DNA from 4 places in the Pseudomonas muyukensis genome. Region 3 is predicted to be linked to each of the others. Evidence: riboswitches for the same ligand, from Rfam matches in the RefSeq annotation. Region 3 holds a riboswitch; each other region holds the start of a gene.
The links. Region 3 has a riboswitch for cobalamin ahead of cobW (cobalamin biosynthesis protein CobW). Riboswitches for the same ligand answer to the same signal wherever they lie in the genome.

Region 1 (5,681 bases), 250 kb from region 3:
CAGGGCGTAGGAGCCGGCTTGCCGGCGAACACCGGCATAGCCGGTGCCATCCACCGCGTCGCCTGGTTCGCCAGCAAGGCTGGCTCCTACAGGGTGTAGGAGCCGGCTTGCCGGCGAACACCGGCGCAGCCGGTGCCATCCACCGCGTCGCTTGCTTCGCCAGCAAGGCTGGCTCCTACAGGGCGTAGGAGCCGGCTTGCCGGCGAACACCGGCGCAGCCGGTGCCATCCACCGCGTCGCTTGCTTCGCCAGCAAGGCTGGCTCCTACAGGGCGTAGGAGCCGGCTTGCCGGCGAACACCGGCGCAGCCGGTGCCATCCACCGCGTCGCTTGCTTCGCCAGCAAGGCTGGCTCCTACAGGGCGTAGGAGCCGGCTTGCCGGCGAACACCGGCGCAGCCGGTGCCATCCACCGCGTCGCTTGCTTCGCCAGCAAGGCTGGCTCCTACAGGGCGTAGGAGCCGGCTTGCCGGCGAACACCGGCGCAGCCGGTGCCATCCACCGCGTCGCTTGCTTCGCCAGCAAGGCTGGCTCCTACAGGGCGTAGGAGCCGGCTTGCCGGCGAACACCGGCGCAGCCGGTGCCATCCACCGCGTCGCTTGCTTCGCCAGCAAGCTGGCTCCTACAGGGCGTAGGAGCCGGCTTGCCGGCGAACACCGGCGCAGCCGGTGCCATCCACCGCGTCGCTTGCTTCGCCAGCAAGCTGGCTCCTACGGGGTGTAGGAGCCGGCTTGCCGGCGAACACCGGCGCAGCCGGTGCCATCCACCGCGTCGCCTGGTTCGCCAGCAAGGCTGGCTCCTACAGGGCGTAGGAGCCGGCTTTGCCGGCGAACACCGGCGCAGCCGGTGCCATCCACCGCGTCGCCTGGTTCGCCAGCAAGGCTGACTCCTACAGGGCGTAGGAGCCGGCTTGCCGGCGAACACCGGCATAGCCGGTGCCATCCACCGCGTCGCCTGGTTCGCCAGCAAGCTGGCTCCTACAGGAGTAGCGCATGGCGGGGGCCCTAGAAGCTGTAGTCGACCGTGGCGAAGTACGACCTGGGCGCCCCCAGCAGCCACTGCTCGCCGCTATAGCTGGACTGGGCATACTGGCGGTCGAACAGGTTGTTCACCTGCAGCCCCAGGCGTACATCGGGCAGCACTTGCCAGCCAAGGTTGGCGTCGACCACGCTGTAGCCCGGCACCTGGGCGTCGTTGGCGGCACTGGTGTAGCGCGCGTCCACATAGCGCAGGCCGATACCGGCGTCGACGGCCTGGCCGAAGCCTTTGCTCAACCACAGGTTGGCGGTGCGGCGCGGGACGTCTTGCGGACGATTGCCGGCCCGGTCGTACACCACACCCCCGCTGCGCTGCAGGAAATCATCGTACTTGGCCCGCAGCAGTGCGGCGTTCGCCGACACCTGCCACTGGTTGCCAAGGGCCAGCTCCAGGCTGGCTTCGAGCCCGTCGGAGGTCTGCTGGCCGGCTTGCTGGCTGCCCTTGGTCACCACGTCATAGACCGGCAGCTTTTTCTTGACGATGTGGTACGCCGCCAGCGTCCACTCGCCGCGCCCCTCCCAGAAACGCTGCTTCAAGCCCAGCTCGGTCTGCTTGGCTTCGGTCAGTTCCAGGCGCTGCTCGGGGCGCAAGGTCAACAGGTCGCCGACGCCATCCTCGCTGGTGGAGTACTGGCCGTACAGCGACAGGTCGTCGCTGACGGCGAACACCAGCCCGGCACGCCAGTTGCCGCCGCGCAGGCTGCGGTCGTTGCGGGTGCCGTTGGTGAGGTCGTCGCGGTCGATATGGTTCTGGTCGCGGCGCACGCCGGTGACCAGCGACAGGCGCTCGGTCAGTTGCGTTCTGTTTTCCGCAAAAAGAGCAAAGGTACTGGTTTTGGACAGCATCTGCGGGCGTAGCGGCGAGCCACTGTGGAAACCGCCGGGGGCGGGCTGCCAAGGGTCGAGCGGGTCCTTGCTGTCGTCGTTGTAGGGTGAGTTGCTGTCGACATTGAAACGGATCTTGTTGTACTGCGCCCCGACCACGGTCTTGCTGGCCAGCCCGAACAGCGAATGGTCGAAGGTGAAGCTCTGCAGGTCGCCGATCTGCTCCTGGTTGTGCTTGATCTCAAGGAAACTGCCACGCAGGATCTGCCCGCTGGCGCCATCCCAGCTGTACTCCTCGGCATTGCGCCAGTGCCGGCGGCTCTTGATGTAGTACAGCTGGTTGCTGGCGCTGAGGTGGTCGTTGATCTGCCAGTCGCTGGTCAGCCGCGTCCACTCGTCGTGGTAGCGCTGCTGGTCGTTGCTGACGTTGTAGTTCTTCTTGCCCAGGCTGCTGCGCAGGTGGCCGTCGATCAGTGGGGTGCCGTAGTAGTTGGCCGGTTGTGCGTCGCCGCGCTCGTGGGACAGGGTGAAGCTCAGGTCGTCCGTGGCGTCGAAGCGCAGTGCGGCCGACAGCGCCAGGCTGCGTGAGTCAGTGCGGTCGACCCAACCGTTGCCGGCCTGCTGGTTCAGGGTCAGGCGATAGCTCAGGCGTTCGCTGAGGCTGCCGCCGCTGTCCAGGCCGAGCTGCTGACGGTCCCAGGAGCCGTAACCCAGGCGCAGGTGGTTGCGAATGTCACCACTGAAGGGTTTTTTCGGGATCACGTTGACCACCGCGCCGGTGGCGCCTTCGCCATGCAGCACCGAGGCCGGGCCGCGGATCACCTCGATGCGCTCGACCATCCATGGGTCGACCGGGTAGGTGAGGGTGCCGGCACCGGCGTACAGGCGCGCGCCATCGAACAGGGTCATCACCGAGCTCTGGCCTGTGAAACCGCGCGCCGACAGGCCGGTACCGCCATCGCCCGGGGTGCCGATGAAGGTGATGCCCGGCGAGCGGGTCACGGCGTCCTGCACGGTCTGGTTGTTGCGCCCCTGGATCTGCGCCGCGGTGAGGGTGCTGGTGCTGGCCGGCGTTTCCAGGGCGCTGAGGTTCAGGCGCGAGCCGGCTTGGCTCGGGGTGGCCAGGTCGACGGCCTGCGGCTCACGGTTGTCGGTGATGGCCGTGGCGGGCAGGGTCAGGGAGGCGCCGGGCTGTTCGTCGGCCAGCGCTGGCAGGGACACGGCCAGGCAGGCCGCCAGGGTGTGAAGCTTGTTGAATCGGGACATGTCGTTCCACTGCTGCAGGAATGAATGGATCCCGGTGGAGAACACGCAACGGCGAATCGCGTAGGCAGGCGCGCACGCGGATACCGGCCTGCGCCCGCCCACCGCGGGTTGCCAAGTGAAGCCTCAGGCCGGTCTCCGGGCTTGCGAGGGTCATGAAGCCTTCACCTTCCCATGCCTGTGCACAGTGGTGTGTCGAAGGTTTCGCTCGCTTACCGTTGCGGGGGCAGCGCCGGACTTGTCGTTGACAACGACGCACCGGCTTCCCGTTTCACCCTGCGCGCGGCGGCGCAGGACACCTGAAACTGGCGCGCATCTGATCATCGAACCGGCAGGGAGTCAATCGTTTGAATGAACGCAAAATCTGTGACGCCTTAGCGAGTTAGCGGTAGTTGTCGAATTTTTTTCGAACTTTCGCCAGTGGCGTTGCCTCGAACCGGTCGTTGCTCATTCATTCACGTCATGGAGACTTCTGCGCATGTTTACCCGTCACCTGCTGCGTCATTCCTGCCTGTTGGCCTTGCTCGGCGCGCCCCTGGCCGCCACTGCGGCGCCGAGCAGCGATCCGCTGTTCACCCTCGGCCTGCTGGGCGCCTACGACAAGTTCAAGTTCGAGGGCGGCAGCGAATCGGACAAGCAACACATGGGTCAGGGCGGCGTGTTCGCCACCTTCGGCAACAAGATGACCGCCGAATCCGGCTTCATCTACCAGATCGGTGCCGAGGCCAAGTACGGCAAGAAGAGCGACAACAAGCTCAAGGAGGCCCAGGCCGACCTGGACCTGGGCTGGCGCGCCGCGCTGGATGCGCGCAACTTCGTCGACCTGACCCTGGGCGGCGGCTACAGCTGGACGCGCTTCGAACCCGAGATCAACGACCTCGATACGCGGCTGACCTACAAGTCGCCATTCGCCAAGGCGGCGCTGGGCTACAACCACCAGTTCGACGCCTCGACCCTGCGCGTGGAAGTGGGGGCGCGGCGTACCATCGATGGCCGTGCGCGGCTGAAGGTCGATGACTACGGCAGCGACAGCGTCGACATGAAGGACCGCACCAACCCCTATGCCGAGGTCACCTTGCTGATGAACCAGCAGGGCGGCATGCCGGTGCAACTGGGGGCGTACTACACCCGCACCGAGTACAAGCTCGACGAGGACACCCCGGTGGCGGACAACACCAAGCTCAAGCGGGACGAGTTCGGGGTGAAGGTGGGGTTGGCGTTCTAAGCGCCTGAACGATCTCACCCCCCCTCGCAATCGGTAGGCGCCAGCCTTGCTGGCGAACCAGGCCCCGTGTGCCCCGTGTTCGCCGGCAAACCGGCGCCTATGCCTCTGGCGTGCCGCTCAGCGACCGCGCCGGCGTGATACCCGCGCCTCGATATTCTTGCGGCCTATCAGCAGCGGCGGTTTCTCCAGCACTGGCTCATCGGCCAGCCACTTGTACATCACCAGGCAGTCCACCAGGCCCTGTTCGGCATGGCGATAGGCCTTGGGCAAGCGCCCGACCGTCTCGAAGCCAAGCTTGTGCCATAGCGCCACGGCCACCTCGTTGGTCGCCACCACCGAGTTGAACTGCAGGGCCAGGAAACCTTCCTGGCGGGCGAGTTTCTGCGAGTGCTCGCACATCAACCTGGCCACGCCGCGGCCACGGGCGCTGGCACAGACCATGTAGCCGCAGTTGCCCACGTGGCCACCGGGCCCGGCGGCATTGGCCTTGAGGAAATACGAACCGAGCAATGCGCCGTCCTCTTCGGCCACCAGCGTGCGCAGCGGGGTTTCCAGCCACAGCGCGCGGGCCCGCTCGAAATCGAGCCCGGGGTCGAAGGCGTAGGTCTGGCGGGCCTGGACGATGGCCTGGAAGGTCGGCCAGAAGCGTTCGAAATCTTCCGGGGTCATGGGGCGGATCTGGATCATGGCGGTTCCTGCGGGTACTGAGCCGCTCAGTCTGGGCGGCGCGGCGCCGCCGCGCAAGGGCGGCGACGCCTGGCCGGGTCAGGCCTTGCCCACGGCATCCAGGGCCCGGGCCGAGTAGACCAGCGCGGCGCCAGCATTCATCGCCACCGCCACCCCCAGGGCTTCGGCGATTTCCTCGCGGCTGGCGCCGTGCTTGACCGCCTGCTGCGAGTGCACGGCGATGCAGCCGTCGCAGCGGGTGGTGACGGCCACGGCCAGGGAGATCAGTTCGCGGGTCTTGGCATCCAGGTGGTTGGTCTTGGCCCCGGCGCCGCTGGCGGTCATGTAGCCGGCCACGGTATCGGGGGAGAGCTGCTTGAGATCGCCGATGCCGGCCATCAACTGCTTACGGTAGGCGTCCCAGTCCATCATGCTCATCGTGTTCACCTTGCGAGGTTGGCAACAGGAGCTTTCAGGCTAGACGAAAGTGGGCTGTTCGGGGGAAGGGGAGCTGCGTGGGTGTGGCGGGCTACGAGCGGCTGCGCCGATGTTCGCCGGCAAGGCCGGCTCCTGCGGATGGGCAGGAGCCGGTTTGCGCAGGGGGATCAGATGTAGATGAAGACCAGCACCAGCGCCGCGACCACCGCCCACTTTTCCAGGTAGTAGCG
Region 2 (5,681 bases), 380 kb from region 3:
GAACCACAAGCATGTCGGCAGCGTGCATGCCGCCGATGCCGCCATGGCCATCGAGAATGCCCGTGAGTTGTACACCCGTCGCAGCGAAGGCGTCAGCCTGTGGGTTGTGCCTTCGGCGCTGATCATCGCCTCCTCCCCGGACGAGAAAGACCCGCTGTTCGCCCCGGCGGACGACAAGGTCTACCGGCACGCCAGCTTCTACGAGCTGCCCGCCGAAGTCGGCCATATGTGAGGCGCGCCATGCACAAGCAAGCACTGATCCCCTACCTGCTGCTGCTCGGCGACAGCGCCCTGATCCAGGGCCAGCGCCTGTGCGAGTGGTGCGGCAAGGCGCCGGCCCTGGAAGAAGAGCTGGCGTTGATGAACGTAGGTCTGGACCTGGTCGGCCAGGCCCGCAACTGGCTGGAATACGCCGCCGAGCTGCTGGACGATGGCCGTGACGCCGACGCCCTGGCGTTTCGCCGCGACGAACGCGCCTTCCGTAACCTGCTGCTGGTCGAGCAGCCCAACGGCGACTATGCCGTGACCATGCTCAAGCAGTTCCTCTACGATGCCTGGCACCATGCCGTGCTCGACGGCCTGTGCGCCTCGCGCGACGAACGCATCGCCGGCATCGCCGCCAAGGCCTTGAAGGAAGTCACCTATCACCTGCGCCGCTCCGGCGAGTGGGTGCAGCGCCTGGGCGACGGCACGCCAGAAAGCCGCCGGCGCATGCTCGACGCCATACCGCTGCTGTGGCGCTTTACCGTCGAGCTGACCGCCGCCAGCGACCACGAGGTGCAACTGGCCGCGGCAGGTGTCGGCGCCGACCCAGCCCAGGTCGGCCGTCGCTGGCAAGCCACGGTCGGTGCGCTGTTCGCCTCGGTCGAGCTGCCGCTGCCCCAGGCCGCCAGCCACTTTTACCTCGACGGCCGCCAAGGCTTGCACACCGAGCACCTGGGCCTGCTGCTGGCCGAAATGCAATTTCTGCCACGGGCCTACCCCGATGCGACCTGGTGAGCTGATCGTCGGCGACCGTGGCGCCCGGGCCCAGCAACCGGGCGATCTGGCCCGCGCCTGGGCGGTGCTGGCCGAGGTGATGGACCCGGAGGTGCCGGTGGTCAGCGTGGTCGACCTGGGCATCGTCCGCGACCTCGACTGGCGCGCCGGCCACCTGCACTTGGTGGTGACCCCGACCTATTCCGGCTGCCCGGCCACCGAGGTGATCGAGGGCGATATCCGCCAGGCCCTGGAACACGCCGGCTTTCCGGCCCCCGCCGTGGAGCGGCGGCTGACCCCGGCCTGGAGCACCGACTGGATCAGCACCCTGGGCCGTGAGCGCCTGCTCGCCTATGGCATCGCCCCGCCCGAGGGCGGCGCGAGCCTGCACGGCCACAGCCCCGTGGTGTGCTGCCCGCAATGCGCCAGTGGCGACACCGAGCTGCTCAGCGAGTTCGGCTCCACCGCCTGCAAGGCCCTGTACCGCTGTCGCGCGTGCCTGGAGCCGTTCGACTACTTCAAATGCCTATGAGCCGTGGAGAACACCATGAGCCAGTTTCACCGCCTGACCATCAAGCAAGTGCGTCAGGAAACACGGGACGCCGTGTCCATCGCCTTCGACGTGCCTAGCCACCTGCAGGACGATTTCCGCTTCACCCAGGGCCAGTACCTGGTCATGCGCACCCAGCTGGACAATGAGGAAGTGCGCCGCTCCTACTCGATCTGCAGCGCGGTGCAAGACGGCGAACTGCGCGTGGCGGTCAAGCGCGTGCCGGGCGGGCGCTTCTCGGCGTTCGTCAACGACGTGCTCAAGGCCGGCCAGCAACTGGAGGTGATGCCGCCCTCGGGCAGCTTCTTCGTGCCGCTGCAGCCGACCCACCAGGGCCACTACCTGGGCGTCGCCGCCGGCAGCGGCATCACCCCGATCCTGTCGCTGATCGCCACCACCCTGGCCTGCGAGCCGCACAGCCGCTTCACCCTGCTGTACGGCAACCGGGCCAGTGGCAGCGCGCTGTTCCGCGACCGCTTGGAAGACCTGAAGAACCAGTACCTGGAGCGCCTGAACCTGATCTTCGTGTTCAGCCGTGAACAACAGGATGTCGACCTGTACAACGGTCGCATCGACGCCGACAAGTGCGACCAGCTGTTCTCCCGCTGGCTGGATGTGCCCAGCCTCGACGCCGCCTTCATCTGCGGCCCCCAGGCCATGACCGAGACCGTGCGCGACAGCTTGCAGGCCAACGGCATGGACAAGGCGCGCATTCACTTCGAGCTGTTCGCCGCCGCCGATGGCACGGCCCGCCGCGAGGCACGCGAGGCCGCTCGCCAACTCGATGCCAGCAGCAGCCAGATCACCGTGATCAGCGATGGCCGGGCGCTGGCCTTCGACCTGCCGCGCAATACCGTCAGCGTGCTCGACGCCGGCAACGCCATTGGCGCCGAGCTGCCCTATTCGTGCAAGGCCGGGGTGTGCTCGACCTGCAAGTGCAAGGTGATCGAGGGCGAGGTTGAGATGGACAGCAACCATGCCCTGGAAGACTACGAAGTGGCGGCCGGCTACGTGCTGTCCTGCCAGAGTTTCCCGATCAGCGACAAGGTGGTGCTGGACTTCGACCAGCTTTGACGCCAAGGGCTTGGCTATCGATTAGGCATGCGTTGACTCCCAAGGGCAGAAATGCTCAGATGCGCCCCTGCTTTCAGGTGTCCCTGGCCGCCGCGCCAGGGATTAAACGGGAAGCCGGTGCCTCGCCCGTGCGAGAAGTCCGGCGCTGCCCCCGCAACGGTAAGCGAGCCAGGCATTCGATACACCACTGTGCCCCGCGCATGGGAAGGTGAATGCCCGATGACCCTCGCCAGCCCGGAGACCGGCCTGATTCGCCCATGGCCATTCCCGCGGAGGGCGGGTGCGCTCAGCTTGCCAGGCGCCCCTGCGCCTGCGCGGCCGTCTCGCACCGTCACCGTCGGGCTCATTCATTCCTGCGGTGTCTGTTCATGTCTTCTCCCCTGCTGCACCTGGAGCGCCTGCACTGGTCACTGTCCGCCAGCGGGCCAGACCTGCTGGCCGGCATCGACCTCAAGGTCCAATCCGGCGAGTTCGTCGGCCTGATCGGGCCCAATGGCAGCGGCAAGACCAGCCTGCTGCGCTGCGCCTACCGTTTCAGCCGGCCACGGGCTGGCCGGGTGCTGCTCGATGGCGAGGATATCTGGCTGCACCCGCCGCGCTGGCTGGCCCAGCGGGTGGCGGTGATGCTCCAGGAATTTCCCGAGGATTTCGGCCTGAGCGTGAGCGACGTCGTCGCCATGGGCCGCACCCCGCACCTGGGCTGGCTCGACGCTGACGGCGACCCGGCGCCGGTGGACCAGGCCTTGCGCCAACTGGGCCTGCAGGACCGCGCCGCGCAAGGCTTCGCCAGCCTGTCCGGTGGCGAGAAGCAACGTGTGCTGCTGGCCCGGGCCCTGGCCCAGCAGCCGCGCCTGCTGATTCTCGACGAGCCGACCAACCACCTCGACCCACGCCACCAGCTGGCCCTGCTGCAGCACCTGCGCGGCAGCGGCCTGGGCTTGCTGGCCAGCTTCCACGACCTCAACCTGGCGGCGACCTTCTGCGACCGCCTGTACCTGATCGAGCAAGGCCGGATCATCGCCCAGGGCACGCCTGCCGAGGTGTTGACCGAGCAATGCCTGGCCGAGGTGTTCGGGGTTCACGCCCTGGTCGACCGCCACCCCGTGGGCCAGCACCCACGCATTACCTGGATCCGTCACGCATGACCCGCCTGCTGCTTGCCCTGTTCGCCTGCCTGCCGCTGTGTGCCCTGGCGCAGGGCTTCCCCGTGACCGTGCGCAGTTGCGAGCGCGAGGTCAGCTTCAGCCAGCCACCGCAACGGGCGGTGAGCCACGACGTCAACTTGACCGGCATGCTGCTGGCACTGGGGCTGCGCGAGCGCATGGTCGGCTACAGCGGCATCAGTGGCTGGAAAAGCCTCGCCCCGGCAATGCGCCAGGCCCTGGGCGGCCTGCCGGAACTGGCCCCGCGCTATCCGTCGGTGGAAACCCTGCTCGCGGCCGATGCCGACTTTCTGTTCGCCGGCTGGAGCTATGGCATGCAGGTCGGTGGGCCGCTCACCCCACAGCGCCTGGCAACGTTCGGCATTCCGGTATACGAGCTGAGCGAGTCGTGCTCGCGGATCATGCCCTGGCACCCGGCAAGCCTCGACGACCTGTACACCGACCTGAACAACCTGGGGCGCATCTTCGGCGTCAGCGCGCGGGCCGACCGCCTGGTCGAGCAACTGCGCCAGCGTGTCGCGCGGGTCAGCGCTTCGCTGGCCGCGCTCCAGGATCGACCACGGGTGTTCCTCTACGACAGCGGCGAGGACCGCCCCACCACCTCCGGCAGCCTGGGCATGCCCCAGGCCCTGATCGATACGGCCGGCGGCAGCAATGTGATGGCCGACGTGCCTGCCAGCTGGACCGAAGTCAGCTGGGAAAGCGTAGTGGAGCGCGACCCTGAGGTGATCGTCATCGTAGACTACGGCCCGACCCGCTGGCAGCAGAAACGCGACTACCTGCTGCAGCACCCGGCGCTGGGCAGCGTCACGGCGATTCGCCAGAAGCGCTTCGTGGTGTTGTCCTATTTACAGGTGACGCCCTCGGTGGACAACGCCGAGGCCATCGAACGCCTCGCCCAGGCGCTGCACCCGCAGCGCTTTGCCGGGACGCAGCGGTGAGCCTGTTGCGCCGCCCTGGCGGCTACCGCCTGCTGTTGATCGGCCTGGGCGCCGCGCTGCTGGCCTCGTGCCTGTTGTCGCTGGGCTTCGGCGCAGCGCAGGTGCCGGCAGGCAAGGTACTGGCGATCGTGCTGCAGCAACTGGGCCTGGCCCCAGCGACAGACGCCGGCCGTGGCCAGGCCCAGATCGTCTGGCAGATCCGCGCGCCACGGGTGTTGCTGGGGGCTTTGGTCGGTGCCGGGTTGGCCCTGGTCGGCAGCGCCTTGCAAGCGGTGACCCGCAACCCACTGGCCGACCCGCACCTGCTGGGCGTGAGTTCAGGCGCAGTGCTCGGGGCGGTGCTGGTGGTGCTGTACCTTGGGCCTTTCGCCGGGCTGCTGAGCCTGCCGCTGGCGGCCTTTGTCGGCGCCCTGGGCTGCATGCTGCTGGTACTGGGCGTCGCCAGCCGGCGCGGGCGCCTGGACAGCGAGCAACTGTTGCTGGCCGGGGTCGCGGTGTCGTTCGTGGTGATGGCCCTGGCCAACCTGCTGCTGTACACCGGCGATCCCCATGCCGCCAGTTCGGTGATGTTCTGGATGCTCGGCGGGCTGGGCCTGGCGCAATGGTCGCTGCTGTGGCTGCCGGCGTTGGCCGTGCTGGCCGGTTTTGCCCTGCTGATGTCGCTGGCGCGCGCGCTCAATGCGCTGATGAGCGGCGAACAGACGGCGGTGAGCCTGGGCTTCGACACGCGCCGGGTGCGCGCCGTGGTGTTCGTCGGCTGCGCGTTGCTCACCGGTGTGCTGGTGTCGTTGTCCGGGGCTATCGGTTTCGTCGGCTTGATGCTGCCGCACATGGCCCGGCGCCTGGTCGGGGCCGAGCATCGCCGGCTGTTGCCGGTTTGTGCGCTGCTGGGGGCGTTGTTCGTGGTCTGGGTCGATCTGGCGGCGCGCACCTTGATTGCGCCGCAGGACCTGCCCATCGGTATTGCCACGGCGG
Region 3 (5,681 bases):
TGGTCCTGCAGGTGGCGTTCGAGGATCAGGTTGGCCGAGGCGAAGCCCAGGCGCCAGGCGGTGGTGGTCGGCAGGTTGCGCACATCGACGGTATAGAAGTTGCGCCCGGTGGGCAGCACGTCCAAGCGCCCGCGACTGGGCGCGCCGCTGGGCCCGGCCGGAACGAAACGCCCAGCCAGGGCGGCCAGCAGGCCGTCCATTTCGGCGTCGCCACAAGCATCGAGGCGCGGCGCGACATCGTCCAGCAAGGCCGCGAGCACCTCGCGCAGCGGTTGCCAGCACGGCGCTTGCGGCAGCTCGACAGCACCGCGCAACGCCTGCTCGATCAGGCTCGACGCCAGCAGCTCGAGGCGTTCGCGGGTATCGCCGCAGGTCCGCCACAAGGCCGCGTCCACCGCCTGCAGCGGCGCAGGCCGCGGCCCGTCCCAGGGCTGCCCCAGGTCGCAGTCCAGTGGATCGAAGCCGAGCCCAAGGGCCTTGGCCAAGGTACGGATCAGGCTGGCGTTGGCCCCCTTGCCATCACCGCGCGCCACCCGCAACAAGGCCAGCAGGGTATCGTTGCGCAAGCGCCCGGCCGGCGATTGGCCGAACACATGCAAACCGTCGCGGATCTGCGATTCCTTGAGGTCGCACAGATAGGTGTCCAGGCGTGGCAGCCACACCGCCGCGTCGTCCAGCTGGCCTTCGAGTTGCAGCTCGCGGTCGATGTGGTTGCGCTTGAGCAGCTCGAGTATGTCCCGTTGCAGCTCCTGGGCCCGACGTGGGTCGAGCAGCTGGGCTTCGTAATATTCGTCGGCCAGCTGTTCCAGGTGACGCAACGGGCCGTAGGTCTCGGCCCGGGTCAGCGGCGGCATCAGGTGGTCGATGATCACCGCCTGGGTACGCCGCTTGGCCTGGGCGCCCTCGCCCGGATCGTTGACGATGAACGGGTAGATGTTCGGCAGCGGCCCGAGCAGCGCGTCCGGCCAGCACTCGGCGGACAGCCCCACGCCCTTGCCCGGCAACCACTCCAGGTTGCCGTGCTTGCCGACATGGACCACGGCATCGGCGGCAAAGCCGTTGCGCAGCCAGAAATGGAACGCCAGGTAGCCATGCGGCGGCACCAGGTCCGGGTCGTGGTACACCGCGCTGTGGTCCACCTGATAGCCGCGCGCCGGCTGGATACCGACGAAGGTCAAGCCATAGCGCAAGCCAGCGACCATCATCCGCCCGCTGCGGAACATCGGGTCCTGCTCGGGCGTGCCCCAGCGCGCCAGCACGGCACGCTGGTTGGCCTCGGGCAGCGCGGCGAAGGCCGCCTGGTAATCGGCCAGGCTCAGGCTCTGGGCGCAGGGTCGCTGGTCGAGGTGGTCGAGGTCGTTGGTCACGCCGCCCAACAACTGATGGATCAGCGCAGTGCCGCTGTCGGGCAGGCCGGCGACCGGGTAGCCCCGGCCCTGCATGGCCCTGAGTATGTTCAACGCCGCGCCCGGGGTGTCCAGGCCCACGCCATTGCCAATGCGCCCGTCGCGGGTCGGATAGTTGGCCAGCACCAGGGCCACGCGTTTTTCCTGGTTGTCCAGGCGCGCCAGCGCCACCCAGCGCCGCGCCAACTCGGCCACGAAGTCCATGCGCTCGGGGTGGGCACGGTAGCAGACCACGTCGGCCTGGCTGCGTTCGCTGCGCCAGGCCAGGTCCTTGAAGCTCACCGGGCGGGTGATGATGCGCCCGTCAAGCTCCGGCAAGGCAATGTGCATGGCCAGGTCGCGGGCACCCAGGCCCTGCTCGCTCTGCTCCCAGCCGGGCCGGTTGTCCTGGGCGCAGATTGCCTGCAACACCGGCACGTCGCGGCGCAGCGGGCGCAGGTTGGGCTGCTCTGGGCTGGACAAGGCAAAACCGGTGGTGTTGATCACCACCTCGGCCTGCACCTCGTCGAGCCAGGCTTGCACCTGCTCCAGACAGGCGTGCTCCTTGAGGCTGGCCACGGCGATCGGCAGCGGGTTGAGCCCGCACGCCTGCAAGCGCTGGCAGAACACATCGATGAACGCGGTGTTGGCCGCCTGCAGGTGCGAGCGATAGAACAGCAGCGGCGCCACCGGGTACTCGGGGTTCCACTCGCCGTACCAGTCCTGCAGCACGGCACTGGCGCGGGCCGGGTGATAGACCGCCGTGCGCGGCAGCGGCTGGGGCTCGTCCCAGGGGTAGTCACGCCCCAGCCATTGGCTGGCCAGGCACTTGAACAGGTTGAGCGCGTTGGCCTTGCCACCCTGGCGCAGGTAGTGCCACAGGCGCTCGGCCTGGGCCCCGCGCAGCGTGCCCAGGTCGGTGAGTTCCGGGTCCGGGCGGTCGTCGCCCGGCACCAGGACCAACTGCACGCCACGGCTGGCGAGGGCCACCAACTGCTCGACGCCGTAGCGCCAGTAGCCGACACCGCCATGCAGCGAGACCAGGACCAGCTTGGCATGGCGCAGGACCTGGTCGACATACAGGTCGACCGAGGCGTGGTTCTGCACCTGCATCGGGTTGGCCAGGCGCACGCTGGGAAAATCGTCCGGCAACTGCTCGGCGGTTTCGGCCAGCAGTGCCAGATGGGAGTCGCCGCTGCAGAGGATCACCAGCTCGGCAGGTGTCTGGCCGAGATCGGCAATGCTGTCGTCCGGCACGAAGCCGCCGGGCTGGGTCCGCAGCAGGTGCATGGGTCAGGCGCCCAGGGCCTGGCGCAGGCGCGCTTGCAGCTGCACGGCGTCAAGGTCCTGGCCAATCAGTACCAGGCGGGTGATGCGCGCTTCATCGCTGCGCCAGGCGCGGTCGAAGTGCTTGTCGAAACGGGTGCCCACGCCCTGGATCAGCAGGCGCATCGGTTTGCCGGGGATGGCGGCGAAACCCTTGGCGCGCAGGATGCCGAATTCACCGACCAGTTGGCTCAGGGCATCGAGCAGCAGGCTTTCGTCGGCCTCGGGCAGGTCGATGGAAATCGAGTCGAAGGCATCATGATCGTGGTCGTCGTGATCGTCACCGTCGTGGTGCGAATCATGATGGGTGCGACGGCCATCGATATGCGCCTCGGACTCGGCGCCCACGCCCAGCAGCACGTCGAGCGGCAGGCGGCCACTGCTGGCCTCGATCACCTTGACCGCCGGCGGCAGTTCCTCGGCCACCTCGGCGCGCACCCCGGCCAGGCCGGCGGCGTCGATCAGGTCGGCCTTGTTCAGCACCACCAGGTCGGCGCTGGCCAACTGGTCGGCGAACAGCTCGTGCAGCGGCGACTCATGGTCCAGGTTGGGGTCGAGCTTGCGCTGGGCGTCGACCTGCTCGGGGTAGGCGGCGAAGGTGCCGGCAGCCACCGCCGGGCTGTCGACCACGGTGATCACCGCATCGACCGTGCAGGCGTTGCGGATTTCCGGCCACTGGAAGGCCTGTACCAGGGGCTTGGGCAGGGCCAGGCCGCTGGTTTCGATCAGGATATGGTCCAGGTCGCCGCGACGGGCCACCAGCTCGCGCATCACCGGGAAGAACTCCTCTTGCACGGTGCAGCACAGGCAGCCATTGGCCAGTTCGAAGACCCGGCCCAGCGCCTCTTCCTCGGTGCAGCCGATGCTGCACTGCTTGAGGATCTCGCCGTCGATGCCCAGTTCGCCGAATTCGTTGACGATCACCGCGATACGGCGGCCCTGGGCGTTGTCGAGCATGTGGCGGAGCAAGGTGGTCTTGCCCGAGCCGAGAAAGCCGGTGACGATGGTGACGGGGAGCTTGGCCAGTGTTTTCATGTCGCGTTGCCCTTGGCGGCTGTGGCGCGGGCATGCGGGACGGCGGCCGCGGCCATGCTGGCCGGGCGCGTTCGCCACCGGATCACCCCGCCCGGTTGAAAGTCGAAAACGTCGCGAGGCAGGTCTCCTGGCTTGCACCAATCCGGCGTCGGGGCCGGTGGCTCGGCGCCTTCCCGCGCGCCTGCGCAGTGGCTGTGCCGAACCTTTCAGTGCCTACAGTTGCGGGGGCAGCCGCGGCTTGTACCGCGTTCCCGTCTTAGCTCAGGCCAGGCCTGAGAACCTCGAAGCGGCAAGGCTACGCATCCACCCGACAACGGTCAACCGCCGCCGCGATTGACGCCGGCTACGCCCCGTGATTTGCTAGCGCATTGCCTGCAGGTGCCCCCAGCCGGGGGTGAAACGGGAAACCGGTGCGTCACATGGCCTCCAACAGGCCAGGACAAAGCCGGTGCTGCCCCCGCAACGGTAAGCGAGCGCACCCTGCCTCGCCAGCCCGGAGACCGGCCTGCCGTGCTCGATGAACAACCCCGCGGTGGGCGGGTGCTGTCGCATGCCCTGGGCCATCCGTGCCTGGGGGCGTCGCGCTTGCCCGTTGCCCAAAACAAAAGCAGCAGAGGAACGCGTCATGCCTATCACCAGTGCCAAGCACAGCATCGCCACCCCCGTCAGCCTCAGCCAGCGCCTGCTGGTCGCCGTGGGCGCCAGCCTGCTGGGCCTGAGCCTGGTGTACTTCGCCGGCTTCTCGCACATCGAGGCGGTACACAACGCCGCCCACGACACCCGCCACAGCGCCGCCTTCCCCTGCCACTGAGTATCCCTGCATGATCACGCGCATTGCCCGCACCGCGGGCTTCAGCGGGCTGCTCGCCGCCCTGCTGCTGACCCTGCTGCAAAGTTTCTGGATCGCCCCGCTGATCCTCCAGGCGGAAACCTTCGAGAGCGCCGCCCCGGTAGCCGAGCAGCATGAACACGCACCAGCCGAAGCCGGCCACAGCCATGAGCACAGCGCCGAGGCCTGGGCACCGGAAGACGGCTGGCAGCGGGTGCTGGCCACCACCGGCGGCAACCTGGTGGTAGCCGTCGGCTTCGCCCTGCTCCTCGCCGCGCTGTACAGCCTGCGTGAGCCGGGCCGCGTCAGCACCGGGGCGCTCTGGGGCCTGGCCGGCTTCGCCGTGTTCTGCCTGGCGCCCACCCTGGGCTTGCCCGCCGAGCTGCCAGGCACCGCCGCCGCCGACCTGGGCCAACGCCAGGCCTGGTGGATCGGCACCGCCGCCGCCACCGCGGCCGGCCTGGCCTTGCTGGTGTTCAGCCGGCATTGGTTGTTCAAGGTGCTGGGTGTCGTGCTGCTGGTAAGCCCCCATGTGATCGGCGCGCCGCAACCGGCGGTGCACGCCAGCCTGGCGCCAGAGGCCCTGGCCAGCCAGTTCAAGATCGCCTCCTGGCTGACCAACGCCGCGTTCTGGCTGGCCCTGGGCCTGCTCAGCGCCTGGCTGTTCCGCCGCGCCAACCCGGCCTGATGCTCGACTTCAGCCTGCAGCCCGCGCTGTACGCGGGCTTTGGTTGTCGCCGCGGCTGCCCCGTCGAGACCCTGGCGGTGCTGCTGCGCCAGACCATGGCCCGCCACGCCCTGCCCCTGTCGGCCTTGCGCGCCATCGCCAGCATCGACCCCAAGGCCCGCGAACCGGGCTTGCTGGCCCTGGCCGAGCGCCTTGGCGTGCCGTTTTTGTGCTTCGACGCCGCGCACCTGCTGGCTTTCGAGCCGATGCTCAGCCAACGCTCGGCCACTGCCTACGCCCAGACCGGCTGCTGGGGCGTGGCCGAAAGCGCCGCCCTGGCCCTGGCTGCCCGCGCTTCGCCACAACCCAACCTGCACGTGCCGCGGCAGGTCCTTGCCGGCGCTACCCTGGCGCTGGCCATCGGCGGATAATCCGCATC
Region 4 (5,681 bases), 460 kb from region 3:
ACGAGTGAATGCCGATGGCCAGGTCGTGGTTGCCGCTGTACAGGTCGTCGAGGAAACCGCGAACTGCGGTGGCATCGGCGGCATCCTTGTAGCACTGGCCAACCAGCAGGTTGGTGTAGCCGACGATCGGGTAGCCGGTGGTCGGGACCGGCTTGTCGGTAGCGCCACGGCCGAAGGTGACCGCCCAGCTGGCTGGGTTGGCACGGTCGGCGCTCGGCGCGGTGGCGCTGCCCAGGGCGATCTGCGCCTGGTCGACGGTCGGCAGCACGGCGGTGCCGGTGGCCAGCTTGCTGACACGGGCGACCTGGGCGTTGTTGGCAGTGTCGACGAAGTCAGGGCTGACGTAGCCGATGGCACCATCGGTGGCGTTCACCGCATTGACCACATCGGCGCTGCCGGCCACGGCTTGCCAGGTGCTCGGCTCGGCGCCGACGTTGGCGCTGGTGAAGGTGCTGCTGACCGAGAAGGCGGTCGGGCAGGAGTCGTTGAGGAAGCGCGCCAGCAGTTCGGTGGTGCCACTGCTGCCGGCACGGTAGATCACCTTGATCGGGGTGGTGTCGCCGTTGCCCAGCAGGGCGCCCCAGGTGGCGATGCTGCCGGAGAACACGCCGCACAGTTGCGTGGCGTTGACCTGCAGGTTGCTGACACCGTTGCGGTGGTAAGGAATGGTCACGCTGGTGCCGACCGCCGGTACCTGGACCAGCTTGCCCCAGGCAGCGGCGCGGGTGCTGTTGTAGGTCGACAGTTCGCTGGCGCTGAGCACCGAGTCGGAACCGGCGAAGTCGACGTTGGTGCCGGCAGGCTGGTTGATCGACGCAGGCGCGTTGGTCAGGAAAGCGGTCTTGCCACCGCCGCTGCCCACGCCGGTGTAGCTGAAGCCGCTCGGCAGGATGCCTTCCCAGGTGGCGTTGCCGTTGTACAGCGGCTCAGGCAGGGTGGCACCGCCGCCGACCACAGCGGCCATGGATTGGGCCGAAGCCAGGGTAGCAGCCACCAGGGAGGCGGCGATCACAGTACGCTTAAACATGAAGCAATCTCCTATCGTCGTGTTCGTACGTTGAGTGGGTCGCGCATTGCTGTGGCCGAGGCCGTACACCCTGATCCAGAGGGGCTGGTGGCCTGTCCACGAAGGCAACATTCGCAGCTTGTGGTGACAGGCAAAGGAAAAAACATCGGGAGTTCGAGGGGGAAAACCTCGGGTGTCGCGGGGTGGTTCTGGCGGTTTTGCCGGGGTGTGATGGAGGCAGGCCAGCGGTTATGGGTGGTGGTGATCTGGAGGATTGCCCGCAACGCACTCGGGAGCTTGGCCAGGCAGCGAAAAAAGTTTCAGTGCAGGGCGTGTTCGCCGTGAGTGATGCAGCGTCTGTCAGATCGAGCGCCGCGCGGGCGGCGCTCGGTCTAATAGGCGCTGCATCACCCACGGCGAACACCTGGTGGCCCGCCAGGCGAAATCGAACTATTCAGGCGCTGATAAAATGTAATACGATAACATTTCATTTGAACGCCATTCCTGCCTACGATCCCAGCCAATGACCAGCGCCATTACCCCTTCCCCCTTGCCCAGCCAACGCCTGCAAAGCATCGACGCCCTGCGCGGCCTGGTGATCCTGTTCATGCTCCTGGACCACGTGCGCGAAACCTTCTTCCTGCACCGCCAGGTCAGCGACCCGATGACCATCGACGCCACCGACCCCAGCCTGTTCGCCAGCCGCACCCTGGCGCACCTGTGCGCCCCGGTGTTCGTGCTGCTCACCGGGCTGTCCGCCTGGTTGTACGGCGAAAAGCACCAGGGCCGTGGCGATGTCTCGGCGTTTCTGTTCAAGCGCGGGCTGTTCCTGGTGGTGCTGGAGTTCACCCTGGTCAACTTCGCCTGGACCTTCCAGCTGCCACCCACCGTGGTCTACCTGCAAGTGATCTGGGCCATCGGCCTGAGCATGATCGCCCTGGCGCTGCTGGTATGGCTGCCACGTCCGGCGCTTATCACCCTGGGCGTGTTGATCGTCGCGGGGCACAACCTGCTCGATGGCCTGCACTTCGCGCCGGCATCGGCCCTGCATGTGCCGTGGGCGGTCCTGCACGATCGCGGCTGGTGGGTGGTCACCGACAGCCTGCGCCTGCGCACATCCTATCCGCTGTTGCCGTGGATCGGCGTGATTGCCCTGGGCTACGCCCTTGGCCCATGGTTCGCCCGCGCCAGCCAGGCCGATACCCGCCAACGGCGGCTGCTGCTGGCCGGGGCTCTGGCCCTGCTGGGTTTCGTCGCACTGCGCCTGCTCAACGGTTACGGCGAAACGCCCTGGAACAGTTACCCCAATGTTACGCAGACGCTGATGAGCTTCTTCAACATCACCAAGTACCCGCCTTCGCTGTTGTTCCTGGCGCTGACCCTGGGCACCGGCCTGCTGTTGCTACGCGGCTTCGAGCGTGCTGGCAGCACGCGCTGGATCGGCGTGCTGGCGGTGTTCGGCGCGGCGCCGATGTTCTTCTACCTGCTGCACCTGTATGTGCTCAAGGGGCTGTACCTGGCCAGCGTCGCCCTGTTCGGCCGCAACCAGGGCGACTATTTCGGTTTCGAGGGTATCGCCGCGGTCTGGCTGCTGGCCCTGTTGCTGGCCGCCGCGCTGTACCTGCCGGTGCGTGGCTTTGCCCGGCTGAAGGCGCGGCGCCGCGACCTGGCCTGGCTCAAGTACCTGTAAAGGCGTTTCGCCCGGCGGTGCGATGGTCTACCATGCCGCCCGCCGGTTTCCACACGGAATCAAAAGGGAATCCCAGGCGCGCCCAGCGCGCCGAACGGAACTGCCCCCGCAACTGTAGGTGCCGAGCCCTCGCCATCGATGCCACTGGATGATCCATCCGGGAAGGCCGGCGCCGGGCCTGGACGCACTAGTCAGGAGACCTGCCGGCACGTGTTCACCAACCGGCGGGGTGTCCGGGATGGTCATCCGCCTTGCGCTTGCAGCCTCTGGCTCGCGCCCGGCGATGCCTGTCCGTGCCCATGACCGCACAGCGCAAGACAGGAGACCGCCCCACCATGTTGCCCCACCTCGCCACCGTAGTCGCCGGCTTGACCCTGTCCGCGCTGGCCCAGGCCGATAATGGCCAGGCCAGTGCCACCCAGTATCCGTTGACCCTCGACAACTGCGGCGTGCCCCAGACCTTCGCCCAGGCGCCCGAGCGCGCGGTGACCATCGGCCAGGCCGGTAGCGAACTGCTCTATGCCCTGGGCCTGGGCGAACGCCTGGCCGGCACTTCGCTGTGGTTCAACAACGTGCTGCCCGAGTTCCAGGCGCAGAACGACAAGGTCGAGCGCCTGGCCGACAACGAACCGAGCTTCGAGGCGGTGGTGGCCAAGCGTCCGCAACTGGTGGCGGTGCAGTTCGAATGGATGGTCGGTGCCCAAGGCGCGGTCGCCACCCGCGAACAGTTCGCCGAATTGCAGATTCCCACCTACCTGCTGCCGTCCGATTGCGAAGGCAAGGACAACCTGGTGGGCGCCGATGGCACCCGCCTGCAACCGTTCAAGGTGCAGAGCATCTACAAGAGCATCAGCCAACTGGCCGAGATCTTCGACGTGCAGGCGCGCGGCGCCGTCCTCAACGCGGCGCTCCAGGGCAGCCTGCAGCAGGCGCAGCAACAACTGGCGGGCAAGGACCTGACGCACACCAGCGCGTTGTTCTGGTTCTCCAGCGCCGACCTGGCGCTCGACCCCTACGTCGCCGGCCGCCAGGGCGTGGCCGACTTCATGCTGCAGACCCTCGGCGTGCGCAACGTGGTCGAGTCCAGCGAGGAATGGCCGACCGTCGGCTGGGAAACCCTGGCCAAGGCCAATCCCACCTGGCTGATCATCGCGCGCATGGACCGGCGCCGCTACCCCGCCGATGACTATCGCAAGAAACTCGAATTTCTGCGCAGCGACCCGCTGACCCGCAACATGGATGCGGTGAAACAGGGCCGCATCATCGTCCTCGACGCCGACGCCATGCAGGCCGGCATCCGCCTGTTCCGCGGGCTGCAAGTGCTGTCCACGGCCTTCGCCAGCGGTAGTGCGGCGCAACCATGAGTCGCCTGCTGCCCCTTGGCGCCTTCGCGCTGCTCGCCCTGAGCCTGGCCATGCTCGCCGGGATCGCCATCGGCGAAACCCCGGTGGGCGCCGAAGTGGTCTGGCAGGTGCTGGCCAATCACCTGTGGCAGGCGGGCTATCCGCTCGACCCGATCGACGCCGGCATCGTCTGGAACTACCGCTTGCCACGCACCCTGGTGGCCGCTGCCTGCGGCGCTGGCCTGGCCACCTGCGGGGTGATTCTCCAGGCGTTGCTGCGCAACCCGCTGGCCGAGCCGTATTTGCTGGGTCTGTCCGCCGGGGCCTCGACCGGTGCCGTGGCGGTCGGCCTGCTCGGCCTGGGTGGCGCGGCGCTGTCGCTGTCCGGCGGCGCCTTCCTCGGCGCGCTGGCGGCCTTTGCCCTGGTGCTGGCGCTGTCGCGGGCCAGCGCCAGCCGCCATGACAATGCCCAGGTGATCCTTGCCGGGATCGCCGGCTCGCAATTGTTCAACGCGCTCACCGCGTTCCTGATCACCAAGTCCGCCACCGCCGAACAGGCCCGCGGCATCCTGTTCTGGCTGCTGGGCAACCTCAGCGGCGTGCGCTGGCCGGCGGTGACCCTGGCGGTGCCGGTGGCCGTGCTGGGGCTGCTGGTCTGCCTCGGCCATCGCCGGGCCCTGGATGCCTTCACCTTCGGCGCCGATTCCGCCGCCTCGCTCGGCGTGCCGGTGCGCCGCACCCAACTGCTGCTGATCAGCTGCGCGGCGCTGGTGACCGCGGTGATGGTGTCGATCGTCGGTGCCATCGGTTTCGTCGGGCTGGTCATCCCCCATGCCCTGCGCCTGTTGCTCGGCCCCGGGCACAGCCGCCTGGTGCCGGCCAGCGCGCTGGGCGGGGCGTTGTTCCTGATCGTCGCCGACATCCTCTCGCGCACGCTGATCAGCGGCCAGGTGATCCCTGTGGGGGTGGTCACCGCGTTGATCGGCGCGCCGCTGTTCGCCCTGATCCTGGTCAGCCGTCGGGGGCGCCCATGACCGCGCTGCACAGCCCCGCAATGGCCCCCGTCAGTTGCCAGGGCCTGCGCCTGCGTCTGGGCGGGCGCGAGGTGCTGCATGGTATCGATCTGGCCGTCAAGCCCGGCGAGACTCTCGGCCTGGTCGGCCCCAATGGTTCCGGCAAATCCACCTTGCTCAAGCTGCTGGCCGGGCTGCGCGCGCCCAGCAGCGGCAGCGTCCAGTTGCTCGGCACGCCCCTGGCGGCCCTGCCCCGCCGACGTATCGCCCAGGCGCTGGCGCTGGTCGAACAACAAGCCGACACCCTGGATGCGATCCGCGTGTTCGACGCCGTCGCCCTGGGCCGCACCCCCTGGTTATCGGCCCTGGCCCCCTTCGGAGCCGGCGAGCGTGCCATCGTCGAGCAGGCACTGGCCGACGTCGACGCCAGCCACCTGGCCCAACGCCGCTGGGCCGAGCTGTCCGGCGGCGAACGCCAACGCGTGCATATCGCCCGGGCCCTGGCGCAACGCCCGCAGGTGTTGTTGCTGGATGAGCCGACCAACCACCTCGACATCCAGCACCAGCTGAGTTTGCTCGGCCAAGTCCAGGCGCTGCCGATAACCACCCTGGTGGCGTTGCACGACCTC

Region 1: it holds a riboswitch for cobalamin, as region 3 does, so the genes downstream of both, KSS95_RS17700 (TonB-dependent receptor) here and cobW (cobalamin biosynthesis protein CobW) in region 3, are expected to answer to the same signal.
Region 2: it holds a riboswitch for cobalamin, as region 3 does, so the genes downstream of both, KSS95_RS15205 (ABC transporter ATP-binding protein) here and cobW (cobalamin biosynthesis protein CobW) in region 3, are expected to answer to the same signal.
Region 4: it holds a riboswitch for cobalamin, as region 3 does, so the genes downstream of both, KSS95_RS14845 (ABC transporter substrate-binding protein) here and cobW (cobalamin biosynthesis protein CobW) in region 3, are expected to answer to the same signal.

The regions. Positions count from the first base shown of each region.
Region 1 covers NZ_CP077073.1:4,020,632-4,026,312, reverse strand. The annotation lists gene KSS95_RS17700 (TonB-dependent receptor) at 1,002-3,125, opposite strand; cobalamin riboswitch at 3,235-3,440, opposite strand; gene KSS95_RS17695 (outer membrane beta-barrel protein) at 3,601-4,347, shown strand; gene KSS95_RS17690 (GNAT family N-acetyltransferase) at 4,465-5,034, opposite strand; gene KSS95_RS17685 (carboxymuconolactone decarboxylase family protein) at 5,113-5,451, opposite strand; gene lpxO (lipid A hydroxylase LpxO) at 5,619-5,681, opposite strand, start outside.
Region 2 covers NZ_CP077073.1:3,396,499-3,402,179, reverse strand. The annotation lists gene paaB (1,2-phenylacetyl-CoA epoxidase subunit PaaB) at 1-232, shown strand, start outside; gene paaC (1,2-phenylacetyl-CoA epoxidase subunit PaaC) at 241-999, shown strand; gene paaD (1,2-phenylacetyl-CoA epoxidase subunit PaaD) at 986-1,510, shown strand; gene paaE (1,2-phenylacetyl-CoA epoxidase subunit PaaE) at 1,526-2,602, shown strand; cobalamin riboswitch at 2,674-2,854, shown strand; gene KSS95_RS15205 (ABC transporter ATP-binding protein) at 2,971-3,747, shown strand; gene KSS95_RS15200 (ABC transporter substrate-binding protein) at 3,744-4,706, shown strand; gene KSS95_RS15195 (FecCD family ABC transporter permease) at 4,703-5,681, shown strand, end outside.
Region 3 covers NZ_CP077073.1:3,773,958-3,779,638, forward strand. The annotation lists gene cobN (cobaltochelatase subunit CobN) at 1-2,675, opposite strand, end outside; gene cobW (cobalamin biosynthesis protein CobW) at 2,679-3,746, opposite strand; cobalamin riboswitch at 3,847-4,045, opposite strand; cobalamin riboswitch at 4,107-4,269, shown strand; gene KSS95_RS16755 (CbtB domain-containing protein) at 4,372-4,557, shown strand; gene KSS95_RS16760 (CbtA family protein) at 4,568-5,263, shown strand; gene KSS95_RS16765 (cobalamin biosynthesis protein) at 5,263-5,673, shown strand.
Region 4 covers NZ_CP077073.1:3,314,339-3,320,019, reverse strand. The annotation lists gene KSS95_RS14855 (substrate-binding domain-containing protein) at 1-1,027, opposite strand, end outside; gene KSS95_RS14850 (acetyltransferase domain-containing protein) at 1,530-2,696, shown strand; cobalamin riboswitch at 2,723-2,918, shown strand; gene KSS95_RS14845 (ABC transporter substrate-binding protein) at 3,032-4,060, shown strand; gene KSS95_RS14840 (FecCD family ABC transporter permease) at 4,057-5,073, shown strand; gene KSS95_RS14835 (ABC transporter ATP-binding protein) at 5,070-5,681, shown strand, end outside.